2 regions of the Exiguobacterium sp. HSB13 genome follow, and region 2 is predicted to be linked to the other one. Evidence: predicted binding sites of a transcription regulator. Region 2 holds the regulator's gene; the other holds the start of a gene.
The links. The regulator LexA, encoded in region 2, represses DNA repair genes until DNA is damaged. The targets are predictions, from matches to a motif close to CGAACATATGTTCG.
Positions count from the first base shown of each region.

Region 1 (9,778 bases), on a different contig from region 2:
CGTTCGTCTTCTTTAAGTGTGAACGGACCGACCTGAACTGCTGAAGTTGTAGTTGTGACATGATACTGGCTGATACGGCGTAACAGCGCCTTGACGCGGGCGACGACTTCGAGTGGATTGAACGGTTTACCGATGTAATCGTCCGCGCCGAAGGTCAAGCCTTGAATCTTATCCATGTCTTCGCGTTTCGCCGTCAGCATCAAGACGGGTAACGTGTGACCAGCAGCGCGCGCCGCCTGAACGGTCGAGAAGCCATCACGAACCGGCATCATCACATCGAGTAACATCGCATCAACCGGACGCGAAGCAAGGATCGCTAACGCCTCCTCGCCATTATCTGCTTCAATGATCTCGTACCCTTCATTGGTTAAATAGAGTCGAAGCAATTGACGAATATCCGCCTCATCATCGACGATCAAGAGCGTAGGCATGTGTAGATTCCTCCTGTTGTACCCCCTCGAAAACATAAGCCGGGGGAAGATTGTAGAGCGTGTGCGAATAACTGTGTTCTTGAAAATAATCCCGGAACATCTTGAACTGGAACCGAGTGTATTGAAAGGCGATGAAGTGACCGCCTGATCGTAGTAACGTTCGAAACTGTGCCAATAAGTCATGCCGTAACGTTGCTGGGAACGACGCAAACGGGAGACCACTGACGATGACGTCGATCTGTCCGCTCCACGAACCGGATAATCCTTGAACGTCACCAATGAAGAGAGTGACATTCGTTTCCTCAGCTAGCAACTGCTCGAGTGCGGGACGGAACGTTTCACTCCGTTCGCAAATCAAAAGATGTGTCTCCGGTGAACGAGCAGCTAGCAAAGCTTTGGTGATTGCTCCGTCACCGGCTCCGACTTCGAGAATCTGGCGCGGACGATCGGCGACGGCGCGTCGCGCCATCATCTCGGCAAGGCGTGGACTACTCGGTGCGACGGCTCCGACGCGCAGTGGTGCATGAAGTGCTTCTTTTAAGAAATCAAACATGAGAACCCTACTTTCCGTTGAGTATAGCATGTAGTATGCACGTCGTCCCTTTCGAAAACAGGATGATGTTTCTTAAGTGAATCTTAAAAAATCGATGCCTGATTTTCGGCGACATTGTAACCAGACAAGCCGTTATACTAAAGACAAAGGAGGGGAAGGCGATGGAACACCACACGTATTATGAAGCGCTCGTTCGCCGGGACGCGACATATGAAGGAACGTTTTTCGTCGGCGTCAAGACGACCGGCATCTTTTGCCGTCCGACGTGTCCGGCACGAAAACCGAAAGCAGAGAACTGTGAGTTTTTCGAGACGGCGCAAGAGGCATTGCTTGCCTCGTATCGACCGTGCCGTCGGTGTCATCCACTCGCATATCCCGGGGATCATGGTACGGTTCAGCGCCTGATCGAAGCGGTCGAAGCAGAACCGGACAAACGATTCAAGGAAGCGGATTTTCGAGCACTTGGTCTCGACGAATCAACGGCACGCCGTCAGTTCAAGAAGCGCTTCGGGATGACGTTCGTCGCCTATGCCCGGGCACGGCGGATGGGTTTAGCGATGAAAGAGATCCGGACCGGTAAGCCGGTCATCGAAGGACAGTTAGCCGGAGGTTATGAATCAAGCAGTGGTTTTCGTGAGGCATCAGCACGGATTCTCGGACAAGCACCGTCACGCTTTGACGGGCAAGTCTTACGCGCGAAATGGCTCGATACACCACTCGGTTCGATGCTGGCGATTGCCGACGATCAGCTTTTACATCTGCTTGAGTTCGTCGACCGACGGGGACTCGAGCGGGAAATCGAACAGATGCGGCTGAAAGCACGCGCTGTCATCGTGCCCGGGGAGTCACCGGTCTTTGGACAGATTGAAGCGGAGCTCCGTCGCTACTTTAAAGGAGAGCCAGTATCGTTTCAAACACCTTTGATGCGGTACGGGACGACCTTTCAACGCCGCGTCTGGGAAGAACTCGAACGAATTCCAAGTGGGGAGACGATCTCCTATCAAGAACTGGCGATCCGGATTGGTCAGCCGACTGCCGTTCGTGCCGTCGCACGGGCGAATGGAGCGAACCAACTGGCAATCGTTATTCCGTGCCATCGGGTCATTCGGACGAACGGAGACTTAGGTGGATACGCAGGTGGACTCGCACGCAAGGAAACATTGCTCAAACTGGAGCGCACACAGAGGGGACTGGATGAAGGATGAGTTTGATTAAAGATGTGTTTTCACCGAGTTGGCTCGACCGCTTAGGCGTGGCGGTCGATGTACCAGATTTTCGAAGACGAGTCGAACAGGAGGACTGGGAAGAACTTGCGTTTAAACAACGTGTTCACCGTGTGGCAGAGACGCTGGAGACGATCTTGCCACCGTTTCCGGATGCAGCGGGGGAGCTAGAGCGACTCGCGCCGCAGTTTACCGGGCTACCGGGAATTGTTTTTCCAGAGTACGTCGAACGAACGGCAGACCTTACTGACTGGACGCTTGCGCTAGCGACCCTTGCCAAGTTGACGCCACATTCGACGTCGGAGTTCGCGGTTCGTCGCTTTTTACTTGCTGATCAGGAACGATATCTCAAGCAGGCACTCAAATGGACAACATCAGACGATGAACATGTTCGGCGCTTAGCGTCTGAAGGGACACGACCACGTCTACCATGGGGACAAGCAATTCCGCGTTTGATTGCTGATCCGCGACCGGCGTTACCGATTCTTGATGCGTTACTGCAGGATCCATCACTCTATGTTCGAAAGAGCGTCGCCAATCACTTGAATGATATTTCAAAGACACATCCGGAATACCTGATCGAGCGGATCGAACGTCACTTAGGAACAGATCCGAACACGGACTGGATTTTACGTCACGCTTCCCGGACGTTACTGAAGCGTGGGAATCCAGAAGTCTTACAGTTATTCGGACATGTCACGCAAGGTGAAGTGATGGTCACGAACTTAGTCGTTTCTCCAGTGACGATCGGTGGAGAACTCGACTTCTCGTTCACCGTGACGAGTTCCGTTCCACAACGTTTACGCTTAGAGTACGCGATCGATTACGTCAAACAACGCGGGACAAGTCGGAAGGTGTTTCAACTGCGGGAGCGAGAAGTCAAAGATGTCTTACAAGTGGAACGACGCCAATCGTTTCGGAACATGACGACGCGTGTTCATTATTCCGGGACACACACCTTGACGATTTTGATTAACGGAGAGGCTTACGCGACAGCAACGTTTGAGGTCGAGGAGGAGAGCTGAATGCAGGGACGACATCCGGATTTTACGACGTCACGACTGTTTGTTGAAGCAACGGATGAGGAATCGGGTTGCAAGTGGACGCTGCATGCGTTACGTGAAAAAACGATTGTCGGCACGATTACCTTCACATGGAATGCATCGACCGGAAATTTACGTTATTCGACGACTGATGAGAGTGATCAGAACGGATACATCACAGAAGCGTTGACGTCGATTTTGTCGTATCTCGCACGGACGTTATTGCTGACGCGGGTCTACGGCGAAACAGGCAGTGAAACGGTCTGGCGTCGGAACGGATTTCAGTTGCAGGTGAATCGATATGAACGCGAACTCCATCACTAAAGCCCCGCCTGCTGAGCAGGACGGGGCTTGTTTGGGATTAGACCGTTGTTTTGGACCAGTTGAAATGGTCGCAAATCGCTTCAGCGCTTTCACGTGCGCTTAACTGTTCCGTATCGAGGAAGAGGTAGTTGACGTCCGGCAGTTCGCCTGGAAGCGAACGTGTCCGGTATCCGTCCGCCGTCTCACGTAAGTCCTGTTCAGAAGCGACGAGGTCACGCTTCGTTACTTTGTGCGTCAATCGATTTTCGGTTGTGTTCCGGTGCAGACGAGTTGCGACCGGCGCATCCAGTTCAACGATATAGACGTCAGCACCCGCTTGTTCGAATAATTCGACTGTCTCTTCGATGAACTCGAGACCACCGCCTTCGACACCGAATAGACAGAGGAATGTAAACAGGACACCTTCGAGCGAACTGTTCGCCATTTCCTTGAACATCTCGCGCCGGATCGTATCCTTTAGGCGATGGTGTGCAGGTTCAGAGAAATCAAAATAGGGCAATAACAGATCAATTGTCTGATGGTTATGGAAGACTTTCATCTCCGTCAATCGTTCGATTTCCTGACCGATCGTCATCTTTCCGACCGCTTGGGGACCAAGTAACAAGACAAATTTCATAGATGAACCTCATTTCCTTTTTCTGCTAAGAATAGCACATTCCGACGAGTGACATCACTAGAACGTTTGTTCGTAATTTGATATAATTCAGGTATGAAGTCCCGTCGTGTCCTTGTCTGAAGGAGGACAATCATGCAAGAACAATGGAAAGCCGTCATCGGCTATGTAGGTATATATGAAGTCTCATCGCTTGGTCGCGTAAGGTCGCTCGACCGGACGATCGTGACATGTCGCGGTGTCCAGCAACGACGAAAAGGTGTTTTGCTCCGTCCGCGACTCAATCGGGAAGGGTACCGGAAAGTCACGCTCTATCAACGTGGTCGAGGAGAACGAGTGCAGGTCGGTTTACTCGTTGCACAAGCTTTTCTGACGGCTGACGTTACGGAAGCGCGACTCGTCCGGCGCAACGGCAAACGGGCTGACGATCAGTTATCGAACTTAGACGTCCTGCCTTCGATCGATCAGCAGTATACTGAACTGCTGGGCGAGTTTGATCTCTTGTTAGGTCAACATGTGACGCTGTCATCGTTTCAGATTCGAACGATTCGCGCGCAGTATGGAAAAGGAAAGACGATTCGTCAACTGGCAGAGCAGTATCAGGTGACGGAGAACCGAATTCGGAATATCATCGATAAAAAGGAAGCACGTTATATCGGCTGAGACCAGAATAAAGGAGCGCTTACCAGAGATGGTAGGCGCTCCTTTTGTTTCGTAAGCATAAAACATCTCCTCCCGTGTATCTATCGGAAAGAGATGAAACAACATGTATGAAGGTGTTGTACGGCTTGTGTAAAGGTCTTGTGAATCTAATTCACGTAAATCGGAAGGACAGTCGCAAGATGGGTCATAAGTGCTTGTGTCTCTTCTTTTGGTTCAGATGTGACGTAAATGATCAACGCAGCAGCAACGATGACGAAGATGGCGATGACAAGAATGATGAAGAACGGCATCTTACTTTTTCGTTTTTCGGCTTGACGGTCCATGAAAGATTCCCCCTTAATGATGTAGACGATAGACATATTTGTTTGATTCCCTCTCCTCTTGTTTGAAAACCTTGGAAAAAGAGGGGAATGTGTAATCTGACGGGAATAGAGTAAATATCTGAAATGGAATGAGGAGGATGTCGTCGTGCTTACGTTGCTCAATTCATTGTTGTTGAACTTCTCACTGTTGATTGCGACGTTGCTGTTTGCGTTTTTACCGCTACGACGGATCGAGCGCATCTCGCCTAACTCTTCCTTACAAGTCCGACTGGCGATCGGTTGTATCGCCGGTGTGATTGGTGCACTGTTGATTTTCAACAGTATCTCCTATGACGTTGCAAAGATTGACTTGCGTCTCGTTGCACTCGTTACAGCGTACTTTTATGGCGGATTAGTTAGCGGTAGTATCACGATGTTGTTCATCATCGGTGCCCGATTTGCGGTGACACCAGCTGGCGAATACCAAGGACTGATTCTGACGACCTTGATCTGTGTCGCATTACTTGTGACGGCGACGATTTATCGCCGATTTGCTGCTCAACGGATGAAGGACTATCTCGTGTTGCTTGGGACAGGTATCGCATACAGCTTACCGGCTCTTTATTTATTAACGAACACATTCGAGCGATTTTTAGAGATTGCGTTTGTTTATATCATCGTCATCATCATTGGTGGTTACGTCACCTATCGTTTCTTACAGGAACTAAGGAAGCACTTTTTGTTCGTGCATACGCAACAAGAACTGGCTTTAACGGATGAGCTGACGCAACTCGGAAACCGCCGGAAGCTCGATGAGACGTTAGCCGAGTACGCTCAGAACGGAACGGCTTTTTCTGTCCTCATTCTCGATCTCGATCATTTTAAATCGATCAACGATACATACGGTCACGAAGGGGGCGACGTCGTCTTACGACAACTCAGTCATCTCTTGCAATCCTATTGTCCAGAACAGGGCGTCGTCGGTCGGTACGGTGGTGAGGAGTTTGTCTTACTATTGCCGGACGTACCACTCCGACAAGCGGAACGACTGGGGGAGCGGATTCGATCTGCCTGTGCTGATCAACACTTTGTCTATAAGGAGCATCCCGTCTTTCACGTCACGTTATCGCTGGGTGCCGCTTCATCCGATCAAGCATCAACCGTATTTGAGACCGTCCAGAAAGCGGACTTAGCATTGTATGAAGCCAAACAAACCGGTCGAAATCGCGTCGTCTGTTACCGAGACCCTTTGCTGTAAATAAAAAGCTGCCCCGCTCGACCGATTGGTCAGGCGGGGCAGCTGTGTTTAGCGATGTAGTAACGAAATTACATCATGTCGTTCAAAATCAGCCAAAATGTTCGGTGCAATCAACTGACGAATCGTTTCTTCATCCGCCCAGAGATAAGCGTCGTGTTCTGCCGATAATTGAACGTCCGTTTGATTCGTCGAGCAGACGTACATCAACAAAATGATTTGTCGATCGGGATGTGTCAGGAAGCTCGAGGCGTAGAGTAGACGCTCTGGAAAAACCGTCAACTGTGTCTCTTCTTTTATCTCGCGAACGAGACTGTCGACTGGCAGTTCACCGAAGTCGATTTTGCCACCCGGACATTCCCACGTCCCGCCACCGAAGTCAGCAACAGCGCGGCGGACGATCAAGAGACGTTGTTCATGAATGAGGATGCCTTTGACGGCAGGAACGATCGCCGTCATCTGACGGGGCTCCGTGATAACACGACAGGATCGGTTCCTTCTGTTTCAATCAGGTGCTGATCCCGTAGATAGATCCCGCTCTCGTCAGCCAGCCCGAAGGCACGGGATGTGCCTTCTTCCGTAAAGGATTGCACGAGATGGGCGGCTTCGCCCCACGTCTCGTAATGGGCACAGACGACCGCGTCGTTCAGTAAGGCAAGACCGGGTAAGCGAAGACGTCGATTGTCGCGTTGGTCGATCTCCGGAATCACGCACTGTTCGGGCGAAACGAGAGCACCCGCCGAAAAGCCAGCGACTGGCACACCATTTGCGAAACGCGACTGGATGATGTCACCGATCGGTGTACCGACCAAGTATTGCTGATACAATTCGGTCTCGCCAACGGAGATGATGATGCCTTGACACTGCTTCAGTTGCGCGAGTTGTCCGTCTGTTGGTGCGTCAGATAGTGGCAGATGGACAAAAGACGAAATGCCATCTTCCTCTAACGGCTTCGTATAGATTGAGGCGTAACGCGTCCAGTCCTTACCGGTCCGCGGAACGTATAGAATCGCGACCGGTCCACCGTTCGTTAATGTAGCAAATCGTGTTCGTAAGTGCGGTGTAAAAGGAGGACCGCCTCCAAAGAGGAATAAGTGAGTCGGCATGAGGCATGTCTCCTTTCAAGTTTAATCCAGTGTATAGCGGTTAATTGTCTCGTGCAATTCACGTGAGAGCGTATAAATCTCTTCCGTTAGCGTATGCACGACATCCATTCGTTCGCTGAAGGCAAGCGATTGATCGGATGCGTGTTGGTTGTCTTGCGCGCTGGCGATGATTCCGGCACGTAATTGTTCAGCTTGCGCGACGAGGTGCGAAGCGGTCGATAAGACATCCCGGTTCGTTTCCGAAAGGGCGGCCATATCAACGGTGACACCTTTGGACTGGGTGACGATTGAATCAAACGACTGCGTCGCTTCCGTGACACGAACGACACCGTCCTGAACAGCGATGGTTCCGCGTGCCATCGCGTCTTCGAGTTGTTTTGTTTCGCGTTGGATCGAATCGATCGTCTCCTGGACACGTCCCATCGATTGTTTTGATTGATTGGCAAGGTTCTGAATCTCGCGTGCAACGACGACGAATCCTTTTCCTTGCTCCCCGGCACGTGCCGCTTCAATCGAAGCATTCAACGAAAGGAGGTTCGTTTCGTTAGCGATCGATTCGATGATACTGATGATCTCGAGAATATTTTGAGAAGCGGTTTGAACACGGCGTGATTTATCGGCTGCTTCGTCAATCGCGTTTTGAATCGATTGCATCTGTTCCGTGACCGCATGTAAATCGGAGCGTCCGGTCGTCGCGAGACTTTCCGAACGGCTGGCGCTATCGACGACGAGTGCTGACGTCTGTGCGGTCTGTTCAATTGTTGCCGTCAAGGATTGTAAGGACGCCGTATGCCCGTCGAACGCGCCAGATTGTTGCTGGGCAGTCGCAGCGATGCCGGTCATCGCATGTGCCATTTCTTTTGTTCCATGTCCTGTCTCTTCCGCTTCAACGACGAGTTCAGCGAGGGAATCATCAATCGTCCGTGACATCGTATCGACTCGTTTCACGAGATTAATCAAAGACAAGCGCATCGTCTCGAATAAACGGGAGAGCTGTCCAATCTCATCCCGGGTTGTCGCAACGACGGGTTGTGATAAATCGTGTTCGGCAATCGCGCCCGCACTGTGCAGTAACGCCCGAATCGGTCGGACGAGCGTGTGTGTGAAGAGGATCGCAGCAAGTGCAACGAGAGCAATTAACGCCACTAATGCAATCAATAGCTTTTGAACGAAATCAGATAAGGAGGCAAAGACTTCTTCCGTATGGACTTCTGTGATCAGTCCCCAGTTGAGACCAGCGATTTTTAGGGGTGTGAAGGACGTCACGACGTCATGACCATCTGTGTCCGTTGTTTCTGTCGTTTTCGTCTGACCAGCAATGACTTGTTTGACGGGTGTCGACTGAAGGCGTTTTTCACCGACTTCCGTCTGTTTTGTCGCTCGGAAATCAGACCGCAGACGTTGATCAGCACCGACGAGATAGGATTCGCCGGTCTTGCCGAGACCAGACGTTGTTTTCATGATCTGATTGATTCGGTCTCCAGCGAGTTGAAGCGCAAGCACTCCGCGCGGTTGCTTCGTCTTTGGGTCGACATACGGGATCGCAAAGAAAGCAGCTGGAGCTTTTGACGGTTCGTAATACGCATAATCGGCGATGACGCCTTTTTGTTGTGTTAAGGCATTCTGATAGGCTTTGCCGAGTCCGGACGATTTGAGATCGCCGGTCACGACATTCTGTCCGAGATCCGGTTCCTTGAATGCTGTGTAGACAACATTTCCGTCTGGATCAATGAAGAAGACATCATAGAAGCCGAACTGTTCGATGTACTGATTGAAATATGTATCGAATTTCTTCGCTTCTTGTTGGTAGGCGTCGTTCGCCAGTCCACCGTCCGCAAACTGTTTCGTTAAAGGAGCGAATGCTTGCTGGACTTGTTCGTTCTCAGCTAACGCTTGGAGATTCAAGAATTTCTCGTCGATGTGTTGCGTGACCGTTGCTTTTTTAGCATCACGAATTGCTTCAAGCTTTGAATAGGCCTCGTCTGTCAACGCACCTTTTGTTTCGACATACAAGAATGAGCCAATCAAGACGATCGGTACAATTGCAAGTCCGAGAAAGGCAAGCAACATTTTCGGATACAGACCCCACTTCATCCACACACACTCCGTTCCTATTGGATTTCTTTTAGTGTACGAAAGTAAACGAAGTAGGAGTGCTACATTCCCATATATTTTAAATGACTTTATTTTCCTTAGACGCTTTAGAATTCGAGTCAATGAGCCGATAGAAACGTTGCTGTCTGAACCACTGGGTATGTTGTTTTA
Region 1 covers NZ_JBUZOM010000002.1:172,690-182,467, forward strand. The annotation lists gene ACZGCQ_RS12665 (response regulator transcription factor) at 1-431, opposite strand, end outside; gene ACZGCQ_RS12670 (class I SAM-dependent methyltransferase) at 406-984, opposite strand; gene ACZGCQ_RS12675 (bifunctional transcriptional activator/DNA repair enzyme AdaA) at 1,146-2,189, shown strand; gene ACZGCQ_RS12680 (DNA alkylation repair protein) at 2,186-3,232, shown strand; gene ACZGCQ_RS12685 (GNAT family N-acetyltransferase) at 3,233-3,574, shown strand; gene ACZGCQ_RS12690 (shikimate kinase) at 3,612-4,190, opposite strand; gene ACZGCQ_RS12695 (NUMOD4 domain-containing protein) at 4,323-4,850, shown strand; gene ACZGCQ_RS12700 (hypothetical protein) at 4,997-5,173, opposite strand; gene ACZGCQ_RS12705 (GGDEF domain-containing protein) at 5,319-6,410, shown strand; gene ACZGCQ_RS12710 (NUDIX hydrolase) at 6,459-6,866, opposite strand; gene ACZGCQ_RS12715 (Type 1 glutamine amidotransferase-like domain-containing protein) at 6,863-7,513, opposite strand; gene ACZGCQ_RS12720 (methyl-accepting chemotaxis protein) at 7,535-9,607, opposite strand; gene ACZGCQ_RS12725 (ABC transporter permease) at 9,687-9,778, opposite strand, start outside.
Region 1: the regulator LexA is predicted to act here: its motif matches at 4,250-4,263, upstream of ACZGCQ_RS12695 (NUMOD4 domain-containing protein).

Region 2 (9,778 bases):
ACGATCGTCTTCTTTCATCTCTGGTTTAAACTGGTGATCTAGCTTCCATTGTTGTTTAATTTCCGCTTTATCTTTCCAGTAACCAACGGCTAATCCAGCTAGATAGGCTGCGCCGAGTGCTGTCGTTTCATTGATTTGCGGACGATCGACAGGAACGCCTAGGATGTCCGATTGGAACTGCATCAAGAAGTTGTTGGCTACAGCACCACCGTCGACACGGAGTGTCTTCAGTTCGATTCCGGAATCTTGTTCCATCGCTGTTAACACGTCGCGTGTTTGATAAGCAAGTGATTCAAGCGTTGCCCGAACGAAGTGCTCCTTATCTGTTCCGCGTGTTAATCCGAAGATTGCCCCGCGAACATCTGAATCCCAGTATGGTGCGCCGAGACCAACGAAAGCAGGAACGACGTAGACACCGTCTGTTGAATCGACTTTTGTTGCGTAACCTTCTGAATCTTTCGCGTGTTTCAACATCCGGAGTCCATCACGGAGCCACTGGATCGCAGAACCAGCGACGAAGATCGATCCTTCAAGCGCATATTCCACTTTTCCATCGACGCCCCAAGCAATTGTCGTCAAGAGTCCATGATCAGAAGAAACAGCTTTCTCACCCGTGTTCATAAGCATGAAACAACCTGTTCCATATGTGTTCTTGCCTTCACCCGCTTCGAAGCATGTTTGACCGAAGAGTGCGGCTTGTTGGTCACCCGCAATCCCAGCGATAGGCACTTCGTAACCGAAGAAGTGATACGGTACCGTTTTGTCGTAGACTTCACTCGATTGACGAACTTCTGGCAACATCGAAGCAGGAACACCGAGGATATCGAGTAACTCTTCATCCCATTTTTGTTCGTAGATGTTATACATCAATGTTCGTGAAGCGTTCGTGTAGTCTGTGATGTGCGTTTTTCCACCAGACAGTTTCCAAACGAGCCACGTATCGATCGTACCGAAGAGCAATTCACCGTTCTCTGCCTGCTCACGTGCACCTTCGACGTTGTCGAGGATCCATTTGACTTTCGTACCAGAGAAGTAGGCATCAATCAAAAGCCCTGTTTTATCACGGAACTTCTGGTTCAAGCCTTGTTCTTTTAAGTCGTCACAGATACTAGACGTTTGACGCGATTGCCAAACGAGTGCGTGATAGACAGGTTTGCCTGTTTCTTTGTTCCAGACGACCGTCGTTTCACGTTGGTTCGTGATTCCGATTCCGGCGATTTGCTCCGGTTTGATATCTGCTGTACCGAGTGCTTCAGCCATGACAGCAAGAATCGAACCCCAGATTTCGTTTGCATCATGCTCGACCCAGCCTGGTTGCGGGAAGTATTGTTTGAATTCCCGTTGTGCCGAGTTGACGATTTTCCCATCGTGATCGAAGATGATCGCACGTGAGCTTGTCGTACCTTGGTCGAGTGCTAGGATATACTTGTTTTCCATTTCGAAATCCCCCTTGAGCGGTATGTGTTAGTGAGACGTGATCTTAGTAGATCAATTGATAGATGAACACGGCAAGCGCTCCACCGATGATTGGACCAACGACAGGAATCCATGAATAGCCCCAGTCAGATGAACCTTTATTCGGAATCGGTAGGATAGCGTGCGCGATACGCGGTCCAAGGTCACGAGCCGGGTTGATGGCGTACCCTGTTGTACCACCAAGTGATAGACCGATGACGACGACGAGTAAACCAACGATGAGTGGTTTTAAGCCGTCACCGAATGTCGATAGACCGAGTGCCAAGATACCGAAGACGAGAACAAATGTCCCGATAATCTCAGAAATCAAGTTCGACGGCGTATGGCGAATCGCTGGACCTGTTGCGAACACACCGAGTTTTGCTGCTTGATCATCAGTCGCTTCAAAATGTTTCATGTAATGAAGCCAAACGAGAATGGCGCCGATGAAAGCTCCGACAAGTTGTCCGGCAATGTAGATCGGAACGTCTGCCCACGGTAGATCAGAGTTCAAAGCAAGTGCGATCGTCAATGCGGGATTCAAGTGCGCTCCACTCTCAGCAGCGACGAATGCTGCTGTCATGACGGCAAGACCCCAAGCGAACGTGATGACAATCCATCCGCTGTTTTCCGACTTCGTCTTTTTCAAGACGACACCGGCGACGACACCATCCCCGAGCAGGATGAGGATCATCGTACCGATCATTTCTAGTACAAAGTTATTCATGCAAAAACCCTCCCTTTGGATTAAAGCAGATAATGGCCTTTCTACTTTAAATTACTCCGATTTGAGAACGTTTTCAATACATATAATTGAAATATAGGAATGGAAATTTTTTATTTTGATGTTTAAAGATACGAAAAAGTGGATAAGAAAACACCTCATTCCACTTGCGAGCAAGCAAAAGAGGTGTTAACGGCGACGCTTTTTTCTTTTTTTAGGTCGAAACCAACTGCTGGAATAATCTAGTAGGATATGAATCGTGCTCGCCACCATGATACCAACGACGAAGGCAGGCAAGGAAGCAAACCACGAATCAATCGTAGCAGAATCAAGAACCTGAAAATATAGACTTAAAAATAGTAGCGGAATCAGAATCGCTGCACTGTAAAGAAGTCGGATGATATCTCCGATGATCAATCCATGCGACCAGATCGAGCGGTGGGGCATGATCTTGACATAAGGCATCCACAGGACTCGAAATGGTCCGAAGCGATAATAGGGTTCTGACTTTAAATCGAGGTCGGGTGACAACCAAAGCGTACCGACAGCGATACCAATGGCGGTCGGTAACCAATCCGTTTGTTGCGTTGCGACCGAATACGCAACGTAACCCGTCAGTGCAACGGTATTAACGGTATCATGTACATTTCCTGAAGGCATGAAAAAAGACCAGTCGTAACTGGTCCCTCCGTCAATGAATCGTCCGATACACGCCGATTACCTTACCAAGAATGGAGACATTATCGAAATACATCGGATCCATCGAGTCATTTTCTGGTTGTAGACGTACCTGTTGATCTTCTAAGAAGAACCGTTTCACCGTCGCTTCGCTATCTTCGGTCATAGCTACGACGATTTCTCCGTTTTCTGCTGTGTTTTGTTGGCGCACGATGACACGATCGCCGTCAAGAATACCTGCGTTAATCATCGATTCACCATCGATCGTTAACATGAAGACCGTTTCGTTTCCTACATAATGTGCAGGGAGTGGGAACTGTTCTTCGATGTTTTCAATCGCTGTAATCGGAAGACCCGCTGTGACTTTCCCGATGACGGGAACATGGACGATGGCTTCCGTGATTTCTTCAGGCTTATCAAGCAATATCTCAATCGCACGTGGTTTCGTCGGGTCACGGCGAATCATTCCCCGTTTCTCGAGTCGATCCAAATGACCGTGTACCGTCGAGCTAGACGCGAGTCCGACTGCTTCTCCGATTTCACGAACTGATGGTGGATACCCCTTCAGTTTCACTTCAGAGACGATGTAGTCGAGAATCTCTTGTTGGCGCTTAGACATTTTCCGCATACGAATTGCCACCTCTTTCTGGATTGAAGTTTGAAATGTAAGAATATATGTTTCTAGATTCACTATAACATAGAACAAATGAGCGTACAAACAATTGTTCGACATTTTGTGTTGACCGAACACGGGTTCTGTGTTTATTATGAGTTATGCGAACAATTGTTCCGCGAACATTTATTCTAAATCATTCATTTCATATTTGGAGGGATTCATGATGATTCATACGATTCGTACTCATGCTTTTTCAATTCTCTTCTATGCATTAAGTATTGCCTTCGTGATCTTTTTACTCACACCACGCCCTGATGAAAAGGTAGCGCAACTGATGACCGCTTCCGTTACGGTCGATGAGAACGCTACAGTTGAACAAATTGCTGAAGTCTACAATGATGGTTCGATGTCAGATGAAGAATACGTCAACTGGTTGATCAAAAATAATGATGTCGAGACAAAACACGTCATCTCAAAAAGCAAAATCGTTGTACCAATCGCACAACAATGACAAAATGGAAAAGTTGTGAAAGAACGAACAGGGATGTGAGGTACGATGAAGGTCGTGATTTATTGTCGGGTGTCGACCGAAAAAGAAGCACAAGATAGTTCGATTGAACGCCAACGGATGGAGCTTTCCAAGGTCGCGTCTCAAAAGGGCTTTGATGTCATAGACATCGTCTCTGAAAAAGAGAGTGGATATGACGTTGATCGGGAAGGAATGCTGACGGTTCTTGACCATGTGACACGTGATGCGGTAGATGCGGTACTCGTGACGGATGACACACGAATTGGTCGGGGGAATGCGAAAATCGCTATTTTGCACACGTTTAAGAAGCACGGTGTTCGGTTGATGACACTTGATTCGGATGGAGAATATCAGCTTGCTGATGCAGAAGCAATGGTCCTTGAGATCGTCTCGCTCGTTGAAGAATATCAACGGAAACTGCACAATGCAAAAATCGCGCGCGGCATGCGGCGAGCGGTCGAACAAGGCTTTCGTCCGGAGCGTAATCTCAATCGTCAAGGAGAGAACGCCGGGCGTAGTCGAAAAGACGTACCGATCGAAGAAATCGTACGTCTCCGAGAGCTCGGGTTGACGTTTTCAGATATCGCGATTACGCTTCGCGGGATGGGGCATGATATCTCAAAAGCAACGGTCAATCGTCGATATCTTGAATACCGCGAATTGACGCCTAGTTCGGAATGAGAAGCAAGTAACCCGTCGACGGACGCGGTTAACTTGCTTTTTTTAGTAAGCTCTTTTACAGTAAGAATACAATTGAACTACTCAAGTTTGAGTCGTACAGAAAGAGGGATTCCATGTTATCACAAGAGCAATTAGATCGAATCAATGCATTAGCGAATAAATCAAAAGTCGAGCCGTTATCGGAAGCAGAAGCAGCAGAGCAAAAAGAGCTACGTGCAGCGTATCTCGCAGCATTCCGTGGATCGTTTAAAAACCAACTCATGGGCATGAAAATCGTCGATGAAGAAGGTACGGACGTAACACCAGAGAAATTAAAACAAGCACAAGAAGAAGAACGGAATAAACAATAATCGTTTTGTTTCTTCTTAATAATCGTTTGTTCCTTCTTATAGAAGAAAGAGGTTTCGCGTTAAGCGGACCTCTTTTTTGTTTAGAGCTGTTAGATGAGGAAACATTGTACGATAGCAATACATCTTAATAACGATCTTTCATCAATTCATGCATCCTGTATGAGTCGGAAGAACGGCTATAGATAGCGCATTCATTTTAATGTGACATACTATTTAGAAAAGTTGTATCACATTTGAGAGTGTGCTAAAATGAGTAGGAATTTGTGAAAAAGAGAGAGGATGATTGTTTTGACGAACATGACGACAGTAGAACAATTAGCAATTAATACGATTCGTACCTTATCGATTGATGCCGTACAAAAGGCGAACTCGGGTCACCCAGGTATGCCAATGGGAGCAGCGCCGATGGCATTCTCGCTTTGGGCGGATCATATGAACCACAACCCTAAAAATCCAGAATGGTTCAACCGCGACCGTTTTGTACTTTCAGCCGGACACGGTTCGATGCTTCTCTACTCACTCCTCCACCTATCGGGATATGATCTATCAATGGATGATCTTAAATCATTCCGTCAATGGGGATCAAAAACACCAGGTCACCCGGAATACCGTCACACGGCTGGTGTAGACGCAACGACAGGTCCACTTGGTCAAGGGATTGCAATGGCAGTTGGTATGGCGATGGCAGAGCGTCATCTTGAAGCAAAATACAACCGTGACGATCTCAACGTCGTCGATCACTTCACATACGGAATCTGTGGAGACGGAGACTTGATGGAAGGTGTCTCAGCAGAAGCAGCTTCACTCGCAGGTCACCTTGGTCTTGGTAAATTGGTCGTATTGTATGATTCAAACGATATCTCACTTGATGGCGATCTCGATAAATCATTCTCTGAAAACGTCCAGAAGCGCTTCGAAGCGTACAACTGGCAAGTCATTCGCGTAGAAGACGGAACGGATATCGATTCGATTTCGAAAGCAATCGCGGCGGCACAAGCAGAGACGACAAAACCAACATTGATCGAAGTCAAGACAGTCATCGGTTTCGGTTCACCGAACAAATCAGGGAAATCGGCTTCTCACGGTGCACCACTCGGTGAAGCGGAAATCAAATTAACGAAAGCAAGCTACATTTGGGATCACGAAGAGTTCTACGTGCCTGAAGAAGTTAAGTCATTGTTTGACGAGCGGATCGTCCAACGTGGTGCTTCTGCAGAAGACGCATGGAACGAGACGATGAAACAATACGAAGCAGCTCATCCAGAATTGCATGCTGAACTCGTTCGCGCGATCGCAAACGAATTGCCAAGCAACTGGGAAGCAGATCTTCCGACGTACGACTTGTCATCGAAAAAAGCGACACGCCAAACGAGCGGTGAAGTCTTGAATGGTCTTGCGAAGAACGTTCCGACATTGTTCGGTGGTTCAGCTGACCTTGCAGGATCGAACAACACGATGCTCAAAGGCGAAGCAGATTTCGATATCGACCCAAGCGGTCGTAACATCTGGTTCGGTGTACGTGAATTCGCAATGGCTGCGGCTGTCAACGGTATGGCACTTCACGGAGGCGTCATTCCTTACGGCGCGACATTCTTCGTCTTCTCGGATTACCTCCGTCCAGCGGTTCGTCTTGCTGCGTTAATGGGACTTCCATCAATCTTCGTCTTGACGCACGATTCGATCGCTGTCGGTGAAGATGGTCCAACACACGAGCCAGTCGAACACTTGATGAGTTTCCGTGCAATGCCGAACGTCACGATTTACCGTCCTGCAGACGGAAAAGAGACGATCGCAGCATGGAAAACAGCGGTTCAAGCGAAAGACAAACCGACACTTCTCGTCTTGACACGTCAAGGTCTTCCTGAACTTGAAGGTACGACGACAGAGGGCGCTGAAAAAGGTGGTTATGTCATCGCTGGTGACGTGACGAAAGCTGATACACTCTTGCTTGGTACAGGTTCAGAAGTTCACCTTCTTGTCGAAGCACAAAAAGAACTTGGTGAATCAGCAGCTGTCGTTTCTCTTCCATCATGGGAAGTATTCGAAGCACAGTCAGCAGAGTACAAAGAATCAGTTCTTCCAAAACACATCACGAAGCGTGTCGCAATCGAAGCAGGCGCTTCACTCGGTTGGTACAAATATGTAGGAACAGAAGGACAAGTCATCGGAATCGATCGTTTCGGCGCATCTGCTCCTGGGGACTTCCTCTTGAAAGAATACGGCATGTCTGTTGAAAACGTATTAGCAACAGTCAAGCAACTCGGATAATCACTTCCGGAGAAAACGGGTCCGATCTTACGTCGGGCTCGTTTTTCATCTATTATCATCTATGCAAACAATTGGAATTATAGTATAGTAAAAAGCGACGTTTTAAGTTAGAGGAGGAAGCAACTTGGCTACATGGATTTGGATTTTAATTGCCCTTCTTTGCTTGGTAGCAGGTGTCGCCCTTGGTTTCTATATCGCTCGTCGATACATGATGAACTACTTGGAGCAAAACCCACCAATCAACGAAGATATGATTAAGACATTGATGATGCAAATGGGTCAAAAGCCATCACAAAAGAAAGTCAACCAAGTGATGCGTTCAATGAGTGGTTCAATGAAATCACCTAAAAAATAAGCTGTACGAAAGGGGACCGAATGGTCTCCTTTTTGTTTGCTATTTTTTAGAAAGAGAACTAATCTAAAATGTGAGACTATTTCAAATAATCATAGGATTTAAAAAAGGGGGGAGACTTGAATGGGAGTCTTCAGGAAACTCGGTTGGTTTTTCCGACGAGAATGGAAAGCGTATAGTCTTGGGGTCGTTAGTTTGATTTTTGTGGCAGCATTAGAACTCATTCCACCGAAGATCATCGGAACGACAGTCAACGGTCTGAGTGAGGGAAGCTTGACGAAAGATGATTTGATTCGTCTCGCAGGTACGTTGTTGCTCATTGGGGTCGCGACATACATCATTCGTTATTTTTGGCGTTTTTATATCTTTGGAGCATCGATTCGCCTCGGTCGATTATTACGCAGCCAACTGTATGGACATTTTTCCGACTTGGATCAATCGTTCTATAAGAAATACCGGAGCGGGGATTTGATGGCGCATGCGACGAACGACGTACAGGCGGTATCGATGACGGCGGGTGCCGGTATTCTAACGCTCGTCGACTCGGTGACGATGGGGAGCTTCGTCATCATCACGATGGTCACGACGATCAGTTGGAAGTTGACGCTCGTATCACTCCTACCGATGCCGCTGATGGTCTATTTGACGTCACGTTACGGTAAGATGTTGCATTCGCGTTTTCATGACGCGCAGGAAGCCTTTTCCGATTTGAACGATAAGGTCGCGGAAAGCATTAGTGGTGTCCGCGTCTTAAAGGCAACAGGGGAAGTCGAGTCTGATGTACAGACGTTTACGGATCTATCGGATGACGTCGTCCAAAAGAACCGTCGTGTCGCAAAAATCGACGCTTTATTTGACCCAACGATTTTTGGATTAGTCGGTCTATCGTACATCATCGCTGTCGGATATGGTGCTTACTTGTTACAACAAGGTGAAATCCGAATCGGTGACATTGTCTCATTCACTACATATCTTGGTTTATTGACATGGCCGATGCTTGCCTTCGGTTGGTTGTTCAACATCGTCGAACGGGGGCGTGCTTCTTACGATCGGATCGAGCGGATGCTTGCGATCGAACCGGAAATTAAAGACGCGAAGGAAGCAGCAACGAGTGTTTCATCCCCAGAACTCCATGTTGGGATTGAGCGTTTCATCTATGACACACAACCGGTCTTACAAGACATCGATGTGACGTTGAAGCCCGGTAAATCGCTCGGAATCGTCGGGAAGACAGGTGCCGGAAAATCAACGTTCGTTCGTTTATTGTCTCGCGAATACGACGTTAAACAAGGCGCCATCACGATTGGTGGACGAGACATCAAACAATTGACGCGTGACACCGTCCGTCGTCAAGTCGCGATCGTTCCACAGGATCACTTCCTATTCTCCGCATCGATTGCTGACAACATTGCCTTTGCAAAACCGGATGCATCAATGGAAGACATCATGGAAGCGGCACGTATTGCAGCAGTCCATGAGGATATTCTCGGCTTTAAGGAAGGATACGCGACGATGGTCGGGGAGCGTGGAGTGACGTTATCCGGCGGTCAAAAACAACGGATCTCGATTGCCCGGGCACTATTAGCAGACTGTCCGATTTTAGTGCTCGATGATGCGTTGTCTGCGGTCGATGCTAAAACCGAGGAAGCGATCATCCATCACTTCCGCACGGCGGATCACGATCAGGCACAAATCATCGTTGCCCACCGGTTATCGGCTGTGTCACATACCGATGAGATCATCGTCCTTGAAGACGGTCGGATCATCGAGCGAGGCACACATGAACAATTACTCGCTCACGACGGTTGGTATAAAGAGACGTACGATCGCCAGCAACTAGAATCACTTGTCGAACAAGGAGGGCGTTCCGAATGAATCATGATATCAACGAAAAAGCCGTCCTAAAACGATTACTTGATTTCGTCAAGCCGTTCAAAAAGCAGGTCAGCATTGCTTTCATCCTGCTGTTCATCACGACAGCGGCAAAACTCGGAGGACCGTATCTCGTCAAGATTTTCATCGATGAATACGTCGCACCGGGTACGTATCCGGTACAGGAAGTTGCACTTTTGTTTACAGCGTACTTGTTACTGCATACGACAGGGATCATCGTCGATTACTTGCA
Region 2 covers NZ_JBUZOM010000001.1:433,447-443,224, forward strand. The annotation lists gene glpK (glycerol kinase GlpK) at 1-1,437, opposite strand, end outside; gene ACZGCQ_RS02225 (MIP/aquaporin family protein) at 1,481-2,182, opposite strand; gene ACZGCQ_RS02230 (metal-binding protein) at 2,369-2,839, opposite strand; gene lexA (transcriptional repressor LexA) at 2,871-3,485, opposite strand; gene yneA (cell division suppressor protein YneA) at 3,697-3,984, shown strand; gene ACZGCQ_RS02245 (YneB family resolvase-like protein) at 4,030-4,683, shown strand; gene ACZGCQ_RS02250 (DUF896 domain-containing protein) at 4,797-5,033, shown strand; gene tkt (transketolase) at 5,331-7,301, shown strand; gene ACZGCQ_RS02260 (YneF family protein) at 7,426-7,656, shown strand; gene ACZGCQ_RS02265 (ABC transporter transmembrane domain-containing protein) at 7,777-9,528, shown strand; gene ACZGCQ_RS02270 (ABC transporter ATP-binding protein) at 9,525-9,778, shown strand, end outside.